4 regions of the Micromonospora sp. NPDC052213 genome follow, and region 2 is predicted to be linked to each of the others. Evidence: riboswitches for the same ligand, from Rfam matches in the RefSeq annotation. Region 2 holds a riboswitch; each other region holds the start of a gene.
The links. A riboswitch is a leader RNA that binds a small molecule or an ion and turns the genes downstream of it on or off. The one in region 2 is predicted to bind cyclic di-AMP.

Region 1: linked by a shared signal. The riboswitch ahead of AB0L34_RS15885 (hypothetical protein) and the one ahead of AB0L34_RS16625 (C39 family peptidase) in region 2 are both predicted to bind cyclic di-AMP.
Region 3: linked by a shared signal. The riboswitch ahead of AB0L34_RS31555 (NlpC/P60 family protein) and the one ahead of AB0L34_RS16625 (C39 family peptidase) in region 2 are both predicted to bind cyclic di-AMP.
Region 4: linked by a shared signal. The riboswitch ahead of AB0L34_RS17980 (hypothetical protein) and the one ahead of AB0L34_RS16625 (C39 family peptidase) in region 2 are both predicted to bind cyclic di-AMP.

The regions. Positions count from the first base shown of each region.
Region 1 covers NZ_JBFAVI010000055.1:7,206-11,999, forward strand. Annotated here, with positions in the region: gene AB0L34_RS15875 (AAA family ATPase) at 1-1,851, shown strand, start outside; gene AB0L34_RS15880 (cation diffusion facilitator family transporter) at 1,943-2,860, shown strand; cyclic di-AMP (ydaO/yuaA leader) riboswitch at 3,014-3,145, shown strand; gene AB0L34_RS15885 (hypothetical protein) at 3,159-4,220, shown strand; gene AB0L34_RS15890 (SRPBCC family protein) at 4,372-4,794, opposite strand, start outside.
Region 2 covers NZ_JBFAVI010000059.1:26,379-31,172, reverse strand. Annotated here, with positions in the region: gene AB0L34_RS16635 (hypothetical protein) at 1-28, shown strand, start outside; gene AB0L34_RS16630 (hypothetical protein) at 246-1,049, shown strand; cyclic di-AMP (ydaO/yuaA leader) riboswitch at 1,338-1,479, shown strand; gene AB0L34_RS16625 (C39 family peptidase) at 1,700-2,545, shown strand; gene AB0L34_RS16620 (alpha/beta hydrolase) at 2,654-3,397, shown strand; gene AB0L34_RS16615 (CDP-glycerol glycerophosphotransferase family protein) at 3,417-4,794, opposite strand, start outside.
Region 3 covers NZ_JBFAVI010000236.1:2,946-7,739, reverse strand. Annotated here, with positions in the region: gene dcd (dCTP deaminase) at 1-517, shown strand, start outside; gene AB0L34_RS31555 (NlpC/P60 family protein) at 589-1,629, opposite strand; cyclic di-AMP (ydaO/yuaA leader) riboswitch at 1,642-1,778, opposite strand; gene AB0L34_RS31550 (peptidoglycan recognition family protein) at 2,018-4,039, shown strand; gene AB0L34_RS31545 (NlpC/P60 family protein) at 4,134-4,794, opposite strand, start outside.
Region 4 covers NZ_JBFAVI010000068.1:480-5,273, reverse strand. Annotated here, with positions in the region: gene AB0L34_RS17985 (carbonic anhydrase) at 1-665, shown strand, start outside; gene AB0L34_RS17980 (hypothetical protein) at 876-1,895, opposite strand; cyclic di-AMP (ydaO/yuaA leader) riboswitch at 1,899-2,030, opposite strand; gene AB0L34_RS17975 (YibE/F family protein) at 2,197-3,540, opposite strand; gene AB0L34_RS17970 (hypothetical protein) at 3,957-4,526, shown strand; gene AB0L34_RS17965 (DUF305 domain-containing protein) at 4,605-4,794, shown strand, end outside.

The DNA of each region.
Region 1 (4,794 bases), on a different contig from region 2:
GTCGGGCGGCTCGGCATCCGGGACGAGGACGCGACCACCCTGGTGGTCGACTGGCGGGCCCCGGCCGCCGCCGCCTTCTACCAGGCCACCCCGGCGGAGCCGCTGGGCGTGGTGCGGCGACGCATGATCCAGTCCTCCGGTGAGCGGGTCACCCGGATCGAGGACGACCTGCTCGATCCCGCCGCCGCGCCCGCCGACATGGCGGTGGTCGGCGACGGCGCGCTGCTCGCCACGCTGTCGAAGGCCACCGGCCGGGGCATGCGGGACATCGTCGCCACCATCCAGCGGGAGCAGGACGAGGCCATCCGCTCCCCCGGTTCCGGGGTGACGATCGTCTCCGGCGGCCCGGGGACCGGCAAGACGGCGGTCGCCCTGCACCGGGCCGCGTACCTGCTCTACTCCGACCGCAGCCGGTACGCCGGCGGCGGCATCCTGGTGGTCGGCCCGTCCTCGGTCTTCGTCGAGTACATCGCCTCGGTGCTGCCCTCGCTCGGCGAGGACACCGCCACGCTGCACTCGCTGGGCACCCTGTTCCCGGGCATGAGCGCCACCCGTACCGACCCGCCGGCCGTGGCGGCGGTCAAGGGCTCCCTGCGGATGCGCCGGGTGCTGGAACGGGCGGCCCGGGACGCGGTGCCGGACGGCCCGGCCGAGCTGCGCCTGCTCTACCGGGGCGGGCTGCTCCGGCTGGACCGCCGCGAGCTGGACGCCATCCGGGAGCGGGCGATGCCCCGGGGCGCCCGCCGCAACGAGGTGCGCCGCGCCGGCTTCGACGGCGTCTTCGCCGCGCTCTGGGCGCAGGCCCGTCGGCTGGGCATCGGCCGGCTGCCCGAGCAGCGCGCGTTCGAGGACGAGATCGCCGAGCGGCCGGAGTTCCGGGAGTTCCTCAAGGCGTGGTGGCCCCGGCTGCACCCCCGGCACGTGCTGGGCTGGCTGGCCCGCCCCGACCGGCTGCGCCGGTACGCGGGCGGGATCCTCTCCGGCGCCGAGATCCGGCTGCTGACCGACGCCTACCGGAGCCTGGACCGCGCCGGGCTGACGATCGCCGACATCGCGCTGCTGGACGAGCTGGACGCGCTGCTCGGCAAGCCGATGAAGCCGGCCCGGCCGAAGCGGGACCCGTTCCAGCTGGCCGGCGGGGTCCGCGAGCTGAGCACGTTCGCCGACCGGCAGCGCGCGGCCCGCGAGGCGGCGCGGCAGCGCCCGGAGGACTACCGGGAGTACGCGCACGTCGTGGTCGACGAGTCGCAGGACGTCTCGCCGATGCAGTGGCGCATGATCGGCCGGCGCGGACGGCTGGCCTCGTGGACGGTGGTGGGCGACCCGGCGCAGACGGCGTGGACCGGCGACCCGGAGGAGCTGACCCGCGCCCGGGACCAGGCGCTGGGCCGGCGCAAGCGGCACCACTTCACCCTGACCACGAACTACCGCAACTCGGCGGAGATCTTCGCGGTGGCGGCGGCCGAGATCCGCCGGCTGCACCCGGACCTCCCGCTGCCCAGGGCGGTGCGCTCCACCGGCGTCGACCCGGTCGAGCTGGTGGTGCCGCCGGCGGAGCTGGAGACCGCCGTGGTGACGGCGGCCACGGCGCTGCTGGCCGAGGTGGAGGGCACCGTGGGCGTGATCACCCCGGTGCCCCGCCGGGACGAGGTGGCCGGGTGGCTGGGCGGGCTGGGCGCGCCGCGCCTGCAGGTGGTGACCAGCCTGGAGGCCAAGGGCATGGAGTACGACGGCGTGGTCCTGGTCGCCCCGGGCGAGATCCGGGCCGACCCGGGTTCGGGCGTACGGACGCTCTACGTCGCGCTGTCGCGGGCCACCCAGCGGCTGACCACCGTCGACCCGACCGGCTGAGTCGTCCCGGCCGCCGCCGGCAGTCACTTGCACATATTGCGATGTGAGCATAGATTGAACCGGGTCCGGACGGGTGACGGAAGGTGGGCGCGTGGGCGCAGGTCATGACCACCACCACGGGTCGGTCGCGAATGCCGCGCACCGCCACCGGGGCCGCCTCTGGGCGGCGTTCGCGCTGCTCGGCGCCCTGATGGTGGTGGAGGCGGTGGCCGCCTTCCGCACCGGCTCGCTGGCTCTGCTGAGCGACGCCGGGCACATGTTCACCGACGTGCTCGGCATCGGCATGGCACTCGCGGCGATCACCGCGACCCGGCGCGCCGGCGCGGACCCGCAGCGCACCTTCGGCCTCTACCGGCTGGAGGTGCTGGCCGCCCTGGCCAACGCCGTGCTGCTCTCCGGCGTCGCGGTCTACGTGGTCGTCGAGGCCGTACGCCGGTTCGGCGACCCGCCGGAGGTGCTCGCCGGCCCGATGCTCGCGGTCGCCGTGCTCGGCCTGCTCGCCAACGTGGCCGCCTTCGCCCTGCTGCGGTCCGGGGCGAAGGAGAGCATCAACATGCAGGGCGCGTACCTGGAGGTGCTGGGCGACCTGCTGGGCTCACTCGGCGTGATCGGCGCGGCCCTGCTGATCGCCGTCACCGACTGGTGGTGGGCGGACCCGCTGGTCGCGGTGGCGATCGGGATGTTCATCCTGCCCCGCACCTGGCGGCTCGGACGCGCCGCGCTGCGCATCCTGGTGCAGGCCGCGCCGGAGCACCTCGAGGTCACCAGGGTGCACGACCGGCTGGCCGCCGTGCCCGGCGTGGCCGAGGTGCACGACCTGCACGTCTGGACGCTGACCTCCGGGATGGAGGTGGCCTCGGCACACCTGACCATGGAGCCCGGCGCCGAGGTCGGCGCGGTGCTCACCGCGGCCCGGACGGCCCTGCACGAGGACTTCCAGATCGAGCACGCGACGTTGCAGATCGAGCCGGGGGCGTCTCCCGGGGCCTGCGGGTCGGTTGAGTGGTAATGAGCACAGCCTTAAATCTGGGAGAGTATTGTTGACTTATGTCGGATTTGACGGTAAGCGGACAGGCACCCTCGGTCACGTGCGCTGCACCAGTCACACCGGCACCGGTAGGCTCGGTTCCGGCCTCCGCCAGGCGGCACCCACCGGTGCCGGCGGTGGCCGCCGCCTAATCGCCCGGCGGGGCGAACCGGGGAACCATGTTCGTGGGGTGCATCCGCGTCAGCGGTAGGGATCTTCCGTCCCGAACCCGTCAGCTAACCCGGTCGGCGGCTGACGGAAGGACACGTGTATGCCAGTGATGGCACCTGTACGACGACGCGCCGCCCGGTTGGCGGCCCTGATCGCCGTGACGCTCGCCCTCGGCGCCGCGGTCGCCCCGGTCACCACCGCTCCCGCGGCGGCCGCCTCCCGGGCCGGCCTGCTCGCCGCGGCCCCCGGCCAGGACCAGGAGGGCGGCACGCCCGCCCTGCGGGCCCAGCTCGAAGCCGCCAGCAAGGGCTACCTGGACGCCAAGCGGGCGCTGGACACGTCGGTCAAGCGGCAGCAGCAGCTCGCCGCGCAGCTCAAGACGACCGAGAGCGAGCTGACCGAGCGGAGCAACAAGGTCGGCGAGATCGCCGGAGTGGCCTACCGGACCGGCCGGCTGGGGGTGGCGTCCGCCCTGCTCAACAGCAGCTCGCCGGACGGCTTCATGGACCGGGCCGCCGCCCTCGACGCGGTGGCCGCCAACGAGGACCGGGCGCTCCGCGAGCTCCAGGAGACCCGGGACCAGGCCACCCGCACCAAGCTCGCCCTGGACGGCGAGATCCGGGAACAGCGCAAGCAGGTCACGGTGATGGCCAAGCGCAAGGAGCAGGCGGAGCGGGCGCTGACGGTCGCCAACCGGTCGCAGGCAAGCGGCGGCGGGCCGGGCGGCAGCTCCACCGCGACGGCGAAGCCGGCCCCACGCAACTCCGACGGGTCCTGGCCGTCCGAGTCGTGCAGCGTCAACGACCCCACCCCCGCCGACGGCTGCATCACCCCGCGCACCCTGCACGCGCTCAACCAGGCCAAGGCGGCCGGCTTCACCCGCTACGTCTCCTGCTACCGCCCCGGCGGCTCCGGCGAGCACCCCAAGGGCCGGGCCTGCGACTTCGCGGCGCAGAAGAGCGGGTTCGGCGGCGACGCCACCGGCGGCGACAGGACGTACGGCAACAACCTGGCGACGTACTTCGTCAAGAACGCCGACCGGCTCGCCGTGCTCTACGTGATCTGGTACAGGCAGATCTGGCTGCCCAGCAGCGGCTGGAAGTCGTACAGCGGGGCCAACGGCGACCCGTCCAGCGACCACACCAACCACGTGCACCTGTCGGTCTACTGACGCCCGGCCCCGGTGACCCGCTCGCGGGTCACCGGGGCGTCCGTCGCCGCCACGTCGCCGCCAGCGCGACCTGGACGGCGAAGCCGACCGCCTTCCCGCCGCCACCTCCCGGCCGACGGCCGGGGGACTCGCCGTGTCGTCGATGCCCGGCTCAGCCGGGCGGTGACTCCGGCGGGTGCCCGCCCAGGGCGACGCCGAGCCGGGCAGCCAGCCCCAGGTGGGCGGCGCGCGCCTGGCGGAAGGCGTAGCCGAAGAGCGGAACCGGCGCGGCAAGGGTGATCTCGACGTCGATCCGGACCACGCCGTCCGGCTCGGCCCGCAGTAGGGTCCGGTTGCGCACCGTGGTGGCCGGCCACTGCCGGGCCACGGTGACGATCTCGTCCGGCCCGTCGACCAGGACGTCGGCCCGGTAGGTGACCGGCAGGCGCAGCGGCCCGACGGCCAGCCGGTCGGTGATGAGGTAGCTGGCCCGCGCGCCGCGACGGGGCGACACCCGGCGGACCCGGACGATCAGCGGGTGCAGGTCCTGCTGCCGGGCCGGGTCCGCGAGCAACCCCGCGGCGTCGGCGAGCGA
Region 2 (4,794 bases):
CGGCCCCCGGGGCCCACCGCACGTCTGATCCGCACCGCCCCGCGGGGCACGCGCGCCCCGCGACCGCACCCGCCGCAACGGCGCAGGAAGGGCCCCTTCCGCCATCGCAGGCGTTGACGAAGGTGCCCGTCCTCCGCTCTCCACCACCCGCACCCGTCCCGGCGGCGGGACGTGGCACCGCCGCGCCCGCCACCCGGCGCCGCGTGCGCCCCGCTGCCGCACTCGCTCCCCGTGAGGTGCCGACCATGGAGACCGTCGTCTACCAGTTCCTGATCGAGGTGCCGCGGGCCGCCGCCATCTGGTCCGCCCTGCTCCTGCTGGCCCTGACCGTGCTCGCCGTGCTGGTCGCCCGCCCCGAGCGGGTCCGTCCCGCCGACGAGCCGGTCGCCCCGCCCGCGGCCGACCCTGCGGCGGAGGCCGCCGACCTGCGCCGCTACGCCGAGGAGGTGGCCGTCGCGGCGGGCCGGGCCGCCCGCACCGCCCGGCGGCGGCGGGCCGACTGGCTCGCCGCGCAGGAGGAGGCCGACCGGGCCTGGCGGGCGTACGACGAGGCGGAGACCGCCGCCCGCCGCTTCACCGGGGCCGCCGCCCTGCCCGCCCCGCGCACCCCGCGCACGCCCGCCGAGTACGCCGCCCGCGAGCGCTGGCTGCACCAGGCGGCGGTGGCGGCCCACTGGCGCGGCGACCTCTCCACCCGCCAACTCCGCGAGGTGTTCGGCCGCCGGGCCGGCTGGGATCCCCGCCGCCACCCGGTCGAGCAGGAGATCGCGCTGGCCCGGGCGGTACGCGACGCGAGACGGGCCGACCACCGGGCCGCCGCCGAGCGGGAACGGTTGGCGTGGCGGGACGCCGACCTGGCCGCCGAGGCGGCGCGGGCCCTGGCCGGGGAGGCGTACGCCGCAGCGGTCCGGCTCCGGCCGGGCCGGCTCCCGGCGGCCCGGCCCGTGTCCGCCGGGCGTCGGCCCGCGCTCGCCGCGCGATGGCGGCCCGCGCGGGTGGCTGAACCGCCGGGCGTCGACCCGCGGTGGCGGCCCGCGCGGGTGGGCTGAACCGCCGGGGCAATTTCGTGACGCCGGTCATAGCGGTGCCGAACCGGTCATCCGGCACGGCCCGGCCGATTCCCGCCGACGATTCCGCGCCGATGTCCGCCGCTCGTCCGGTTGTCGACGCAAGGTGCGTCGGGAAACGGTCGTCCCATTGAGTCGCGTCAGTGCCGAACTGACCGCAAAAAAAGTCTCCCGATCAAGGTTTAAGCAGGTGGGAGCGGGTTGGCAGGGCGCGGGCCGGCCAGTAGTGTCGGCCCGTCCGGTGCGGTACCCGATCGCAAGAGGCGACGCCGCGCCGACCCGCCTAATCGTGAACAGGCGAGCCGGGGACCCAGTGCAACATCGGGGTGAATCCGCGGGCCACGGCCCGCGGTAGGGCGTTCTTCCCGCCCGAATCCGTCAGCTAACCCGGTCGGCGGCGTCGGAAGGAGTTCCATCCCCGTGCAGCACCCACCCGCCCCCCGGCCGTTCCGGCGCCTCCACGGCGCCGCGGTGCCCGCGCTCGCCCGACCGCACGCCGCGAGCTGACCCACCGGTCACCGCCCGTCGCCCGGCATCCCGGGCGCATCCCCTGAGTGGTCCACCACCGCCGGACGCCGTCCGCGCGGTCGGTCCCCCCTGCGCGGACCGGCGGCCGCTCACCCCCCGAGCCCGTGGAGGAAACCGTGAAGCACCACCTCAAGCGACAGCTCCGTCGCCTCACGTCCGAGCGTCCGTACCAGGTGGCCGCCGCGTCGGCCGCGGCGCTCGTGCTCGCGTCGGGCACCGGCGCGCTGCTGGCCGGCACCGACGAGGCGCCCGCCGCCGCACAGGCCCCGGTGGCCGTTAGCGAGCTGCGGGACGGCACCGTCGCCTCGCGCGGCGACGCCCGCGTCGCGGCGGCCCCGTCGACCGGCGCCCCGGCCGCGTCCAGCGCCGCTCCGTCGGCCAGCGCCACCAGCGCCGCCCCGAACCCGGACCTGACCCGCAAGCCGGAGCCGCCGAAGCCGCCGAAGGCGAAGTCGCTGGACTACGACTACCAGGCCCAGACCACCTTCTACAACTGCGGTCCGGCCGCCGTCCGGCACGCCCTCAGCGCCGCCGGCATCGCGCGCAGCCAGGCCGCCCTCGGCGCCCAGCTCGGCACCGACGAGATGGGCACCGACTCGGCCGAGGACACCACCCGGGTGCTGAACGCGACGGTGAAGGGTGACCCGTACCGGACCCGGATGATCCCGGGCGGTGCCGCGACCCCGGCGCAGATGGACCAGCTCCAGGCCGACGTGGTCGCCGCCATCACGGACGGGCGGGGCGTCGTGGTGAACGTCGCCGGCAGCGCCACCGACACCGACGGCGGCTGGCACTCGTTCCCCGGCGGCCACTACATCGCCGTCGTCGGCTACCAGGACGAGGGCCGGCTGGTGAAGATCGCCGACTCGGCGAACCCCGCGACCGCCTCGTACTGGATGTCCACCATCGCCCTGGCGAACTGGGCCGCCACCCGCGGCTACTCCGCCTGAGCAAGACACCCGTCGGGCGTCGGCTCCCCACCCCGGGAGCCGGCGCCCGATGTCGTCTCCGGGTCACGGACCTCGCCGGGGCGTACGGCGGGTGGCACACTGCGGCCTATGGCCGATGAATCGGGTGACCGGGACGGCCGGCGCGTCCTGCTGCTGCTGCACGGCATGGGCGCGACCGGGGACGTGTGGCTGCCCTGGGCGCCGCTGCTGGAACGCCGGTGGGCGGGGCGGTGGCTGGCACCGGACCTCGCCGGCCACGGCTGGTCGCCGCCGCTGCCGGCGTACTCGTTCGCCGGGCTGGCCGACCGGATCGCCGCGGGGCTCGCGGCGGGGGACCGGCTCGTCGTGCTGGGGCACTCCCTCGGCGGCGTGGTCGGGCTGGCGCTGGCCGCCCGCCGCGCCGGGCTGCCGGTCGACGCCGTGGTCGGGCTCGGCATCAAGGCCGTCTGGTCCCCGGCCGAGCTGGCGAAGGCCGGGGAGCTGGCCGCCCGACCGGTGACCTGGTTCGCCAGCCGGGACGAGGCGGCCCGCCGGTACCTGCGGGTGGCCGGCCTGACCGGGCTCTTCGCGCCGGACCACCCCGTGGTCGAGGCCGGGCTGCGGCAGGTCGACGGCCGCTGGCGGCTGGCGATGGACCCCGCCGCGTTCGGGGTGGGGGAGCCGGACCTGCCGACCCTGCTGGCGGCGACGGACGTGCCGGTGCTGCTGGCCCGCGGCGAGCACGACCCCATGGTCACCGACGCCCAGCTCAAGGAGCTGGGCGTGCCGGTCGCCACCCTGCCCGGCCTGGGCCACAACGCCCACGTCGAGGCCCCCGAGGCCGTCCTGGAGCTGGTCGACCCGTACCGCTGACCCGCCGGATGCCGGCCGGTCAGGTGGTGGCGGAGAGGGTCGCCTCGTCCGGCTCGACCGGCAGGCCGGTCCCGCCGACGGCGCGCGGCGTCGGCGGGTTCCAGTCCGCGTCGAGCTGCCGCCGCGCGGCGTCCAGGAACGCCTCGGCGTACGACTCGGCCGGGAAGTCGCCCAGGTAGCGGCTCCGGGTGGCCCAGCGGGCGGCGGCGAGCGGGTCGGTGTCGAGCAGCGCGGCCAGCACCTCGTCCACGTTGGACATGTCGCGGCGCAGTACGTACCCCGAGCCGGCCAGCGGGAACCGCTCGGCGAACCGGTCGCCCTCGTCGCCCATGTCGGTGACCGCGTACGGCTTGCCGGAGTAGAGGTAGTCGGAGATCACCCCGGACACGTCGGAGACCAGCGCGTCCGAGCGGTTCACGCACTCCGTCAGGGTCAGCTCGCGGGTGGCGGCGGCGCCGAAGACGTGCTGCCGGCCGGTACGGGCCCGGTCGGCGGCCAGCAGCTCCGTGAGCCGGCCCAGCTGCCGCGCCGAGGCCGGGTTCTGCGAGGTGTACGGGTGGGCCCGCAGGATCACCGTCGCGCCCCGCGCCAACAGCCCGCGCAGCAGCGCCTCGGCCACCGGCAGGGAGCAGTAGTTGGCGTCCGCGTGGTGGCCCGTCCAGGTCGGCGTGTAGAGCACCGTGGGGTTCGGCAGGCCGCGCACCGGCTCCGGACGGACCTCGATCGACTCGACCTGCGGCCGGCCGACCACCACGAACTTCTCCGCCGGGATGTCCACCCCCGCGCGGGCGTACCGGTCGACGGCGGCCTGACCGGCGACGAAGATCCGGTCGAAGATGGCGGAGACCGGGTTGGCGCTGGGCGCCTTGTCGCTGTCGCCGTGGTGCAGCTGGACGTGGGTGAGCTGGGTGAAGCGGATGCAGTGGCTGTTCTTCGCGCCGTGGTTGACGTAGAACGCCACCCGCAGGCTCGGCACCAGCGCCTCGTCCATCGCCTTCGTGGTGGGGCAGTAGACCACCGGCGCCGTGGTGGCCGCGGCGACGGTGGGCAGGAACTCCGGCTCCCGCACCATGACCAGGAACGGCCGGCCGATCCGCTCCAGGTACGGCAGCCACATGGTGACCTGGTATTCCGAGCCGGGCGGGGCGGAGAAGTGGAGCAGGAACTCGGGCTGGTGCCGGCGCAGCGCGCGGGAGACCGCCGACCCGCCGGCCCCCGGCCGGAACCGCCGCCGGGCCAGGTCCAGCCCGACGGCCCCGGCGCCGGCGGCGACCAGCGCGACGGCGCCCAGCGCCACACCGGCCGGCAGGGTCGCCGCAGCGGCGGCCGCCACCACGGCGAGCAGCCCCAGCAGGGCGTCGCCGAGGCGCGCGGCGACCAGGGGCGTCCAGGTGCGC
Region 3 (4,794 bases), on a different contig from region 2:
GTTCGAGCCCACGCTGGTGCAACCGTCCAGCATCGACGTCCGCCTGGACAAGCTCTTCCGGGTCTTCAACAACCATCTCTACACCCACATCGACCCGGCGATGCAGCAGGACGACCTGACGTCGATGGTCGAGGTGCCCGAGGGCGAGCCGTTCGTGCTGCACCCGGGCGAGTTCGTGCTCGCCTCGACGCTGGAGGTGATCTCCCTCGGCGACCAGCTCGCCGGGCGGCTGGAGGGCAAGTCGAGCCTGGGACGGCTCGGCCTGCTCACCCACTCCACCGCGGGCTTCATCGACCCGGGCTTCTCCGGCCACGTGACGCTGGAGCTGTCCAACGTGGCCAACCTGCCCATCACCCTCTGGCCGGGCATGAAGATCGGTCAGCTCTGCATCTTCCGGCTCTCGTCGCCGGCCGAGCACCCGTACGGCTCGGCCGTCTACGGCTCGCGCTACCAGGGGCAGCGCGGCCCGACCCCGAGCCGCTCCTGGCAGCACTGGCGCACCTGGCCGACCCGCTGACCCGACGGTCGCCGTGAGGCGCGGGCCCTTCCGCCACCGGGTGCGTCAGGAAGGGCCCGTTCCTCACCCGCTCAGCCGGGGCGGCCGTAACTGTGGATCGGGCCGTCGTCGACCTTCTTCATCTTCACCGGCACCCCGGCTCGGGAGGCGTGCACCACCCAGCCCCCGCCGACGTACATGCCGACGTGGTGCAGGTCGCTGTAGTAGAAGACCAGGTCTCCCGGGCGCAGCTCGCCCCGGGTGACGGTCGCGGTGACCCGGCGCTGCTGCGCGGCGTTGTGCGGCAGCGAGACCCCGGCCTTCGCCCAGGCGGCGAGCATCAGGCCCGAGCAGTCGTACGCGTTCGGGCCCTCGGCGCCCCAGACGTAGGGCTTGCCGATCTGGGCGCAGGCGAACTTGACCGCGGTGCCGGCCCCGCCACCCGGGTAGCTGGCCGGGCAGGGGGCGGGGCGCAGCGAACCGCCGCCGCCGCTGCCGTAGATCCGCAGCCGCAGCTTCTGCAGCCGGTCGATCTCGGCGTTGATCTGCTTCTTCTTCGCGGCGAGCTGGGCCTCCGTCCGGCCGAGTTGGACGACCATCTCGTCGAGCGGGGCCTTCTTCTCGGCCAGTCGGTCGCGCAACTCGGCGACCTGCCGCACGTCCTGCTGCTGGTGCTGGGCGAACCGGTCGAGCAGTTCGAGCTGGCCGACCATCTGGTCGGGCGAGCGGCTGCCCAGCAGGGCGTTGACGGCGGAGACGTTCTCGCCCTTGTAGGCGCGGACGGCCAGCGCGCTGACCTCCTCCATCGCCTGCTCGACCTGCCGTTCCAGGGGCTTGATCTGCTTGGCGAGGGCGTCGGCCTGCCTGCGTTTGGCGGCCAGGTCCTGGCGGGTGGCGTTGTGCCGTTCGATGATCGGTTCGAGCTTGTTCCAGTCCTCGTCGATCTGGCGCTCGATCTCGGCGACCGTCGGTTCGGCGTGGGCCGCCGTGGCGCCGCCGGTCAGGACGACGGCGAACGCGGCCAGGGCGGCGAGGGCGGTGGTGCAGCGGTACCAGCGTGGGCGCGGCGCAGCCGTCGTCGGGCCGGCGGGTGCCGACCGTGCCGACGGTGGCCGCGGGGCATGGTGTGCCACCGGGCTCCGTACTCCTTCTTCCCGTACCGCCTACCGGGTTAGCTGACGGGTTCGGGCGGGAAGGGGACGCCCTACCGCAGGTGCTGCGGATTCACCCCGGGGTACCTGGGTCCCCGGCTCGCTCGGGAGCGACTCGGCGGTGTCGGACCGTTACCGCCCCGGTTGGGCGGACTGTCGCCGGCCGACGAATGACCAGAGTAGAGACGGTCGTTATCGATCCGCAACCCATCGAGCCGTGACACACCGTATTCGTGCCGGCCGGTGGGAGCGAGTACCTCCGGCGACGAAATTTTCCTTCTTCGGTAAGTGACGCATGGAAAGGTATTGACCGGAGGTGGCGCCCGGGGCGAAGGTGGCCCCACATTCGCCCGTCCGACCTGGGGGTCTGATGCACCTGTCAGCGACATCGAGGAGCAGACGCGTCCTGCTGGCCGCCGCCGTGGCGGCCGCCCTGGCGGCGACGCCGCTCACCGCCGCCGGAACCGCCGCCGCCGCATCGACGACCGACCGGCAGCAGCAGTACGCCGCCGCGGCCGCGGAGTACGGCGTGCCGGAGAGCGTCCTGCTCGGAGTCTCCTACCTGCAGTCCCGCTGGGACACCAACGCCGGAACGCCGAGCACCAGCGGCGGCTTCGGACCGATGCACCTCACCGACGCGGAGTACGTCGCCGCACTGCCCGGGGGCACCCACCACGACGAGGGCACCGAGGACCCGCGGGGCGACGACTCCCGCCCGTCCCTGGCCGAGGCGCACGAGCCGCCGGCCGCCCAGCCTCCCGCCGAAGCCTCGCTGCGGACGCTCGACGCCGCCGCCGGGCTGACCGGCGCCAGCGAGGAGGCGCTGCGCACGGACGCCACGGCCAACATCCGGGGCGGCGCGGCGCTGCTGGCCGCGTACCAGAAGGAGATCGGCGCCCCGGTCGGCGCCGACACGGACCCGGCGGCCTGGTACGGCGCCGTGGCCCGGTACTCCGGCGCGGACAGCGCCGACGCCGCGGCGGCCTTCGCCAACGAGGTGTACGCCACCATCGGCGCCGGCGACAGCCGGCTGACCGACGACGGGCACCGGGTCACCCTCCCCGCCAGCGCGGTGCAGCCGGAACGCTCCTGGCTCGACCGGCTGGGCCTGCGCAAGGTCGCCCGGCCCGACGGGCTGGAGTGCCCCGACACGATCTCCTGCGAGTGGATCCCGGCGCCCTACGCCCAGTACGGCCCGACCGTGGGTGACTACGGCAACCACGACCTCGCCGACCGGCCGGCCCAGCAGAAGATCGAGTACATCGTCATCCACGACACCGAGGGCTACTTCGGGCCCAGCGTCAACCTGGTCAAGGACCCGAGGCGGGTGGGCTGGCACTACACCCTGCGCTCGGTGGACGGCCACATCGCCCAGCACATCAAGACCAAGAACGTCGGCTGGCACGCCGGCAACTGGTACGTGAACGCCAAGTCCATCGGCCTGGAGCACGAGGGCTTCGCGGGGCACGGCACCTGGTACACCGAGGCGATGTACCGCACCTCCGCCAAGCTGGTCCGCCATCTGGCGCTGCGGTACAACATCCCGCTGGACCGGCAGCACATCATCGGTCACGACAACGTCCCCGGCACCGTCGCCTCGACCGTGCGCGGCATGCACTGGGACCCGGGCCCGTACTGGGACTGGTCGCACTACTTCGACCTGCTCAAGGCGCCGTTCACGTCGACCGGCACGCCGCACACGGGGCTGGTCACCATCGACCCGGACTTCGCCACCAACCAGCCGCAGTTCACCGGCTGCAACCGGCAGCCGCCCGGCGTGCCGAACCCGCCCCCGCCGGTGGCTCCCTGCCCGCTGCGCGGCTCGTCCGCGGTGATCCTGCACAGCGCGCCGAGCCACGACGCGCCGCTGGTCAACGACATCGCGCTGCGGCCCGACGGCACCCCGAACACCATGTACATCTCCGACCACGGCGCCCGGGCCTCCGCCGGGCAGACGTACGCCCTGGCCGAGGTGCGGGGGGACTGGACCGCGATCTGGTACCTCGGCCAGAAGGCGTGGTTCCACAACCCCGCCTCGAAGCCGACCGCGAAGTGGTCCGTCGGCTTCGTGGTGACCCCGAAGGACGGCAGGGCCACCATCCCGGTCTACGGCCGGGCGTACCCGGAGCAGGCCGCCTACCCGGCCGGCGTGCCCTACCAGCCGATCTCCCCGCTCCAGTACACCCTCTCGGCCGGCCAGCGGTACGCCGTCGGCACGGTGCTCCCCGGCGAGTACTACCGGGCCGTCACGTTCGACGGGTCGTCGCCGGGTGACTGGACGGTGATCCGCGGCGAGAACAGGTACGTGCAGGTCCAGTTCGGCCACCGGGTCATGTACGTCAACCTGGACGACGTGAACGTGCTGCCCTCCGCGTTGGGGGCGCCCCAGTAACCCACCGCTCGCCCGGACCGGCGCAGGCCGTCCCCGAGCACGACGAGGGCCCCTGGTCTACCCGACCGGGGGCCCTTCCGTGCGTGGTGCGGGATCAGCCGGGCCTACGGAACCCGGCCACCGGCATCGTGTTGATGCTGGAGACGTTGACCGGCTTGCCGGCCCGGGGCGCGTGCACCATCTTGTCGTTGCCGAGATAGAGGCCGACGTGGTGCAGGTCGGTGAAGAAGAACACCAGGTCACCGGGGCGCGCCTCGGAGCGCGGGATGGCCTTGCCCTCGTTCCACTGCGCACCGGTGAAGTGCGTCAGGTGGATGCCCGCCGCCTTGTAGGCGTACTGGGTCAGGCCCGAGCAGTCGAACGAGTTGGGCCCGGTGGCGCCCCAGACGTACGGGTCGCCGACCTGGGCGCAGGCGGTCTTGATGGCGGTCCGGGCCGCCTCGCTGACCACGCCGTTGATGGTCGGGCACTTCTCCGTCTTGACGGTGGTCACCGGCAGCGACGCCTCGAGCTTCTTGATGTCGGCGTCGATCTGCTTCTTCTTCGCCGCCAGGTCGTCCTGCTGCTTGGTCTGCGCCACGATCAGCGCGTCGAGCTTCTGCTTCTCCGCGTCGAACTTGTCGCGGACCTTGGTGACGCCCTCGAGCTGCTTGCGCTCCTGGGCCGCCAGCCGGTCCAGGAGGGTCAGCTGCTCGGTGAGCGTGTCCGGCTTGGCGCTGACCAGCAGCGCGCCGATCTCCTGCGACGGGCCGGAG
Region 4 (4,794 bases), on a different contig from region 2:
CGTTCGCCGAGTTGCAGGCCGGCAACCGCCGGTTCGTCACCGGCACCCCACGCCACCCCAACCAGGACGCCGGGCATCGTGCCGCGGTCGCGGACGGGCAGCACCCGTTCGCGGTGATCGTCGGCTGCTCCGACTCCCGGCTCGCTGCGGAGATCATCTTCGACCGCGGCCTCGGCGACCTCTTCGTGGTGCGCACCGCCGGGCACACGGTCGGCCCCGAGGTGCTGGGCAGCGTCGAGTACGCCGTGACGGTCCTGCGCACGCCGCTGGTGGTGGTCCTCGGGCACGACTCCTGCGGGGCCGTCCAGGCGGCCCGCGCGGCGGACACCACCGGCACGCCCCCGGCCGGGCACCTGTGCGCCGTGGTGGACGCCGTGGTGCCCAGCCTGCGCCGCGCCGCCGCCGAGGGCGTGGACGACATCGACCGGATCGTCGACATCCACATCGCGCAGACCGTCGAGGCGATGCTGGACAGGTCGGCCGTGCTCGCCGCCGAGGTGGCCGCCGGGCGCTGCGCCGTCGTGGGCATGTCGTACCGGCTGGCCGCCGGCGAGGCGCGGGCGGTCACCGCCGTGCCCGGCGAGGCGCGGAGGGTCGCCGCCGCGCCCACCGGGCCGGGCGCGGTCGACGGGGCACAGCCGGCCGCCAGCGCCGCCCTCGCCTGACCGGTTCCCGCGCTCGCCCGCCCCGGCCCGGCCGCCCGACGCCCGCTCACGAGGGCCACAAGCGCCGCCGACGAGGGCTACAGACGCCCGGCGACGAGGGCCACAGACGCCGGCAGGGCACGGGCGACCACCGGCCGTGGACGCCGACACGGCGACAGACGCCGACAGGGCCGCCCCGCGACTGCGGGGCGGCCCTGTCGTTGGCTGCCGTCAGAGCAGCGACACGTGCACGTGGTCCGTATGGTTCGACGGGCCGCTGTAGGACTTCCAGCCGGTCGCCGGGAACCAGATCTGCCGGTTCCAGATCACGTAGTAGATGCCGAGCCGGTCGGCGTTGCGGACCAGGAACGCGGTCAGGTTGTTGCCGTACATGTAGGTGTCGTCGTTGTGCCAGGGGGCGAAGCCGCTCCGCTGCAGCGACCAGTCGCAGGCCCGGCCCTTCGGATGCTCGTACGGCCCGCCGGAGCGGTAACAGCCGACGAAGCGGTTGAAGCCGGCCCGCTTGACCTCCTTGTACATGTGCAGCGTGCGCGCGGTGATGCAGCCGGAGGTGGTGGGGTCGTTCTCGGTGCAGGACAGGGGCTTCCAGTCGCCGTCGGCAGTACGACCCGGTGCCATCCGGGCCACCGGCGAGGTGGCGACCACCTTGCCGCTGGTCAGGCCCCTGCCGCCGACCAGTGCGAGCGCCTTCTCCGCCTCGCGCTTGCCGCGGGCCATCTCGTTGGTCAGCTTCGTCTGCTCGCGAACCTCGGCGTCGAGCGCCAGCTTGGCCTGCTCGGCGCGGTTCTTGACCGCGTTCACCTCGGCGAGCTTCTTGGAGTTGACCAGGTTCAGCTCGTCGAGGGCGGCGGCGCGCTTGACGAACGAGTCGGGGCTGGCGGTGTCCAGCAGCATCGACACCGCGCCGATCCGCCCGGTCCGGTAGGACTGGGCGGCGATCTGGCTCACCTGCGGGGCCAGCGCTGCCAGGTCGGCCTGCGCCCGGTCGACCTCCAGGGCCAGTTCCAGTTGGCGCTTCTTCGACTTCGCGAGCTTCGCCTTGGCCTGGACGTAGTTGCGGTTCCGCGCCTCGATCAGGTCGTTGAGCAGCTTGGGCTCGTCGTCCCCGTGGCCGGAGGGCTGGGGCGGCGGGGTGGGTGCGGCCGCCGCCTGGAGGGGCCCGGCGAAGACGGCCAGGGCGGCGATCACGGCCACCACAGGGGTCAACCAGCGGCGTAGGGGTGCCGTCACATTTTTCCCTTCCGTCGACCGCCGACCGGGTTAGCTGACGGGTTCGGGGCGGAAGTGGCCCCTACCGCTGTCGCGGATTCACCCCACGTACCTGGGTCCCCGGCTCGCCTGGCGGCGATTGGGCGGCGGCACCGCAGGCGCCGCTGCGCGCCTTCGGCGGTGACCGGCAGCGAGGTTACCCGAGAGCCCTGCCGGGGATCTACGTCCCTAAGCCGACTAAATGCGTTATTTCGTAGCGGCGGAGGGTGACCAGTGACGCGTTTATCAGGCGGGACGTCCTGATCGGTCACGCTGAGGAGTTTCACCATGCGGTGTCCGTGCTCCCGTCGCGGTCGGGCCACCCGGCGGGGGCGGCGGAGGGGGCGTTTCCGGCGCGCGGCCCGCTGAGGGCCTCCAGCGCCTCGGAGCGGTCGGCCGCCGGCCGGGGAGCCGGCGGGGTCGGGGGTGCGCCGCGGTCGGCTGACTCGCCGCCGCGCCGGCCGGCCGTGGTCACCACGGCCGCGAGCCCGGTGGTCAGCGGCACGGCGGCGATCAGGCCCAGGGTGGCGACCGCGCTGCGGACGATCTCCTGGGCCAGGAACTCGCTGGTCAGGATCTGGCTCACCGCCCGGGAGTCGGCGGTCAGCAAAAGCAGCACCGGCAGCGAGGCCCCGGCGTACGCCAGCACGATGGTGTTCACCGTCGAGGCGATGTGCGCGCGGCCGACCCGGGTCGCCGCCCGGTACAGCTGCATCCGGGACAGCCCCGGGTTGGCGTGCGCCAGCTCGGTGACCGTCGCGGCCTGCGTCACGGTGACGTCGTCGAGCACGCCGAGCGAGCCGATGATGATCCCGGCGAGCAGCAGGCCGTGCAGGTCGACGTCGGCCTGGAACATCGACAGCGTGGTGGCGTCCTCGCTGCCGAACCCGGTCAGGTGGGTCGCCGCGGTGGCGATCGTGCCGAGTACGCCCGTCAGCACCAGGCTGCCCAGCGTGCCGAGCACGGCGACCGAGGTCTGCGCGGTCACCCCGTGCGTCAGGTAGAGCACCACGAACATGATCAGTGCCGCGCCGACGACCGCGACCAGCAGCGGTGGGCTGCCGGCGCTGATGCCGGGCAGCACGAAGGTCAGCAGGATGGCGAAGCTCGCCGCCAGGCCGGCCAGCGCCGCGAGCCCCCGCCACCGCCCGAACGCGACGATCGCGGCGGCGAACAGCACCACCAGCCAGAGCAGCGGCTTGCCGCGCTGGTGCTCGGCGATGTTGTAGGCGCTCGCCGAGGGGTCGGCGGGATCGGTGAGCTGGACCAGGACGATCTCGTCGCCGACCGCGACCGTCGGCGCCCCCGGCCCTGCCGGTACGGGCGTCTCCACCTGCTGGCCGGCGTCGGGGCCGTCGTCGACGCGCACGGTCACGGTGCCGCAGGGGCCCTCCGCGGCGCCCTCCGGCGCCTCGGGGGTGGGCGGGCACGGCTCCGTCACCACCCGGGTCACCGTGCCGTGGTGGCGGGGCGGATCGGTGCCGGGCGCGGCGTCCGGTGCGTCCCACGGCCAGAGCAGCAGGGCCGCGATCAGGGTGGCGACGAACAGGGGCACCACCGTCGCGACGAGGATCCGCCGCACCCCCGGCGGGGCGGACGGTGCGGGACGGGTGTGGTCGGCGCCCATCGAGTGTCTCCCAACGAATCCAGGGCGGGGTACGTGCCGGCGGGCCGGCCGGTTCGGCGTGCCCGGGTGACCGCCGCGGCGGATCGCCCTGGCGTGGCGGGCCGGTCACGCGCCGCGACGGCCCGGCCCGGCCGGTCGCGGTCGCTCGACACCGTCGCCCGGTCGGGGCGGCGGTGCGGACGGCGCGGAGTGCGGAGGGCCACCGGCCGAATGGTAGCCATCCCGACATCCGGCCGCAGGTCGTGAGGGCTGGTGTCGGCCGCGGGCCGTCCCGTCCGGCAACCCGGTCACCGTCCGGGCGCCGCCGGTCGACCGTCCCGTGGTGGCCGACCTGGCGGTCTCGTCCGGGGCGGATTCGCCGTCGGGTGCGCCGGTCGCCCCCGGACGCACCGGCCCCGGGGGCTACCGTGGTCGGTGTGCGGGCGGCGGCGACGGTGACGGCGGGGCGATGGGCCCGGCTGCTGCTGCTCGTCGGCACGCTGTTCGGCCTGGCCGCGATGCACACCCTCGGCCACGGCTCGCACGCCGTGGGCCATCCCGCCGAGGTCTCCGCGCACGCCGTTGCCGCGGCCGGTGCGCACGACGCTTCGCAGGCGCCGCCCCGGCACGACACCGTTGCGCCGCTCCGTCAGGACCCCGCCGCGCCGCCCCGCCACGACACCGCCGCGCCGCTCGGTCAGGACCCCGCCATCGCGTACGTCGTCCCGGCGGCGCTGTCCGGCGTCGTGGGCTGCGCGGGCGACTGCCCGCACGAGCGGTTCCTCCCGTCCGGCGGGGCGGGCGGCGAGCTGCCCTGGTGGGGCGTGTGCCTGGCGGTGCTGGGCGCGCTCGCCGCCCCGCTGCTGCTCGCCGTGCTGCTGCTGGCCGGCCTACAGGCCGCCGGCCTGGCGGGCCAGGGGACGGGCGGGCCGGCCCGGTCGCCCCGCGCCCCGCCGTCCCGGCCGGTCGGCCTGCGGCTCGCCACGGTCTCGGTGCTGCGCAGATAGGACGCCCCGGCGCGGCCCGGTCAGCCGGTCCGCGTCCCCCGTCCTGCTGCGTACGTTTTGACACCGAAAGGCCCAAACGTGACCACTCGTACCATTGCGCGCCGTGCCGCCCTGGCCGGCGCCACCGTCACCGCCGCCCTGGTCCTGACCGCCTGCGGCGGCGGCGACGGGCACTCGTCCCCGGGCGCGGGGCACGGCACGCCCGCCACCAGCGGGCCGGCGGCCACGGCGTCCGGCGCGGCCGCCTTCGGCGACGCCGACGCGATGT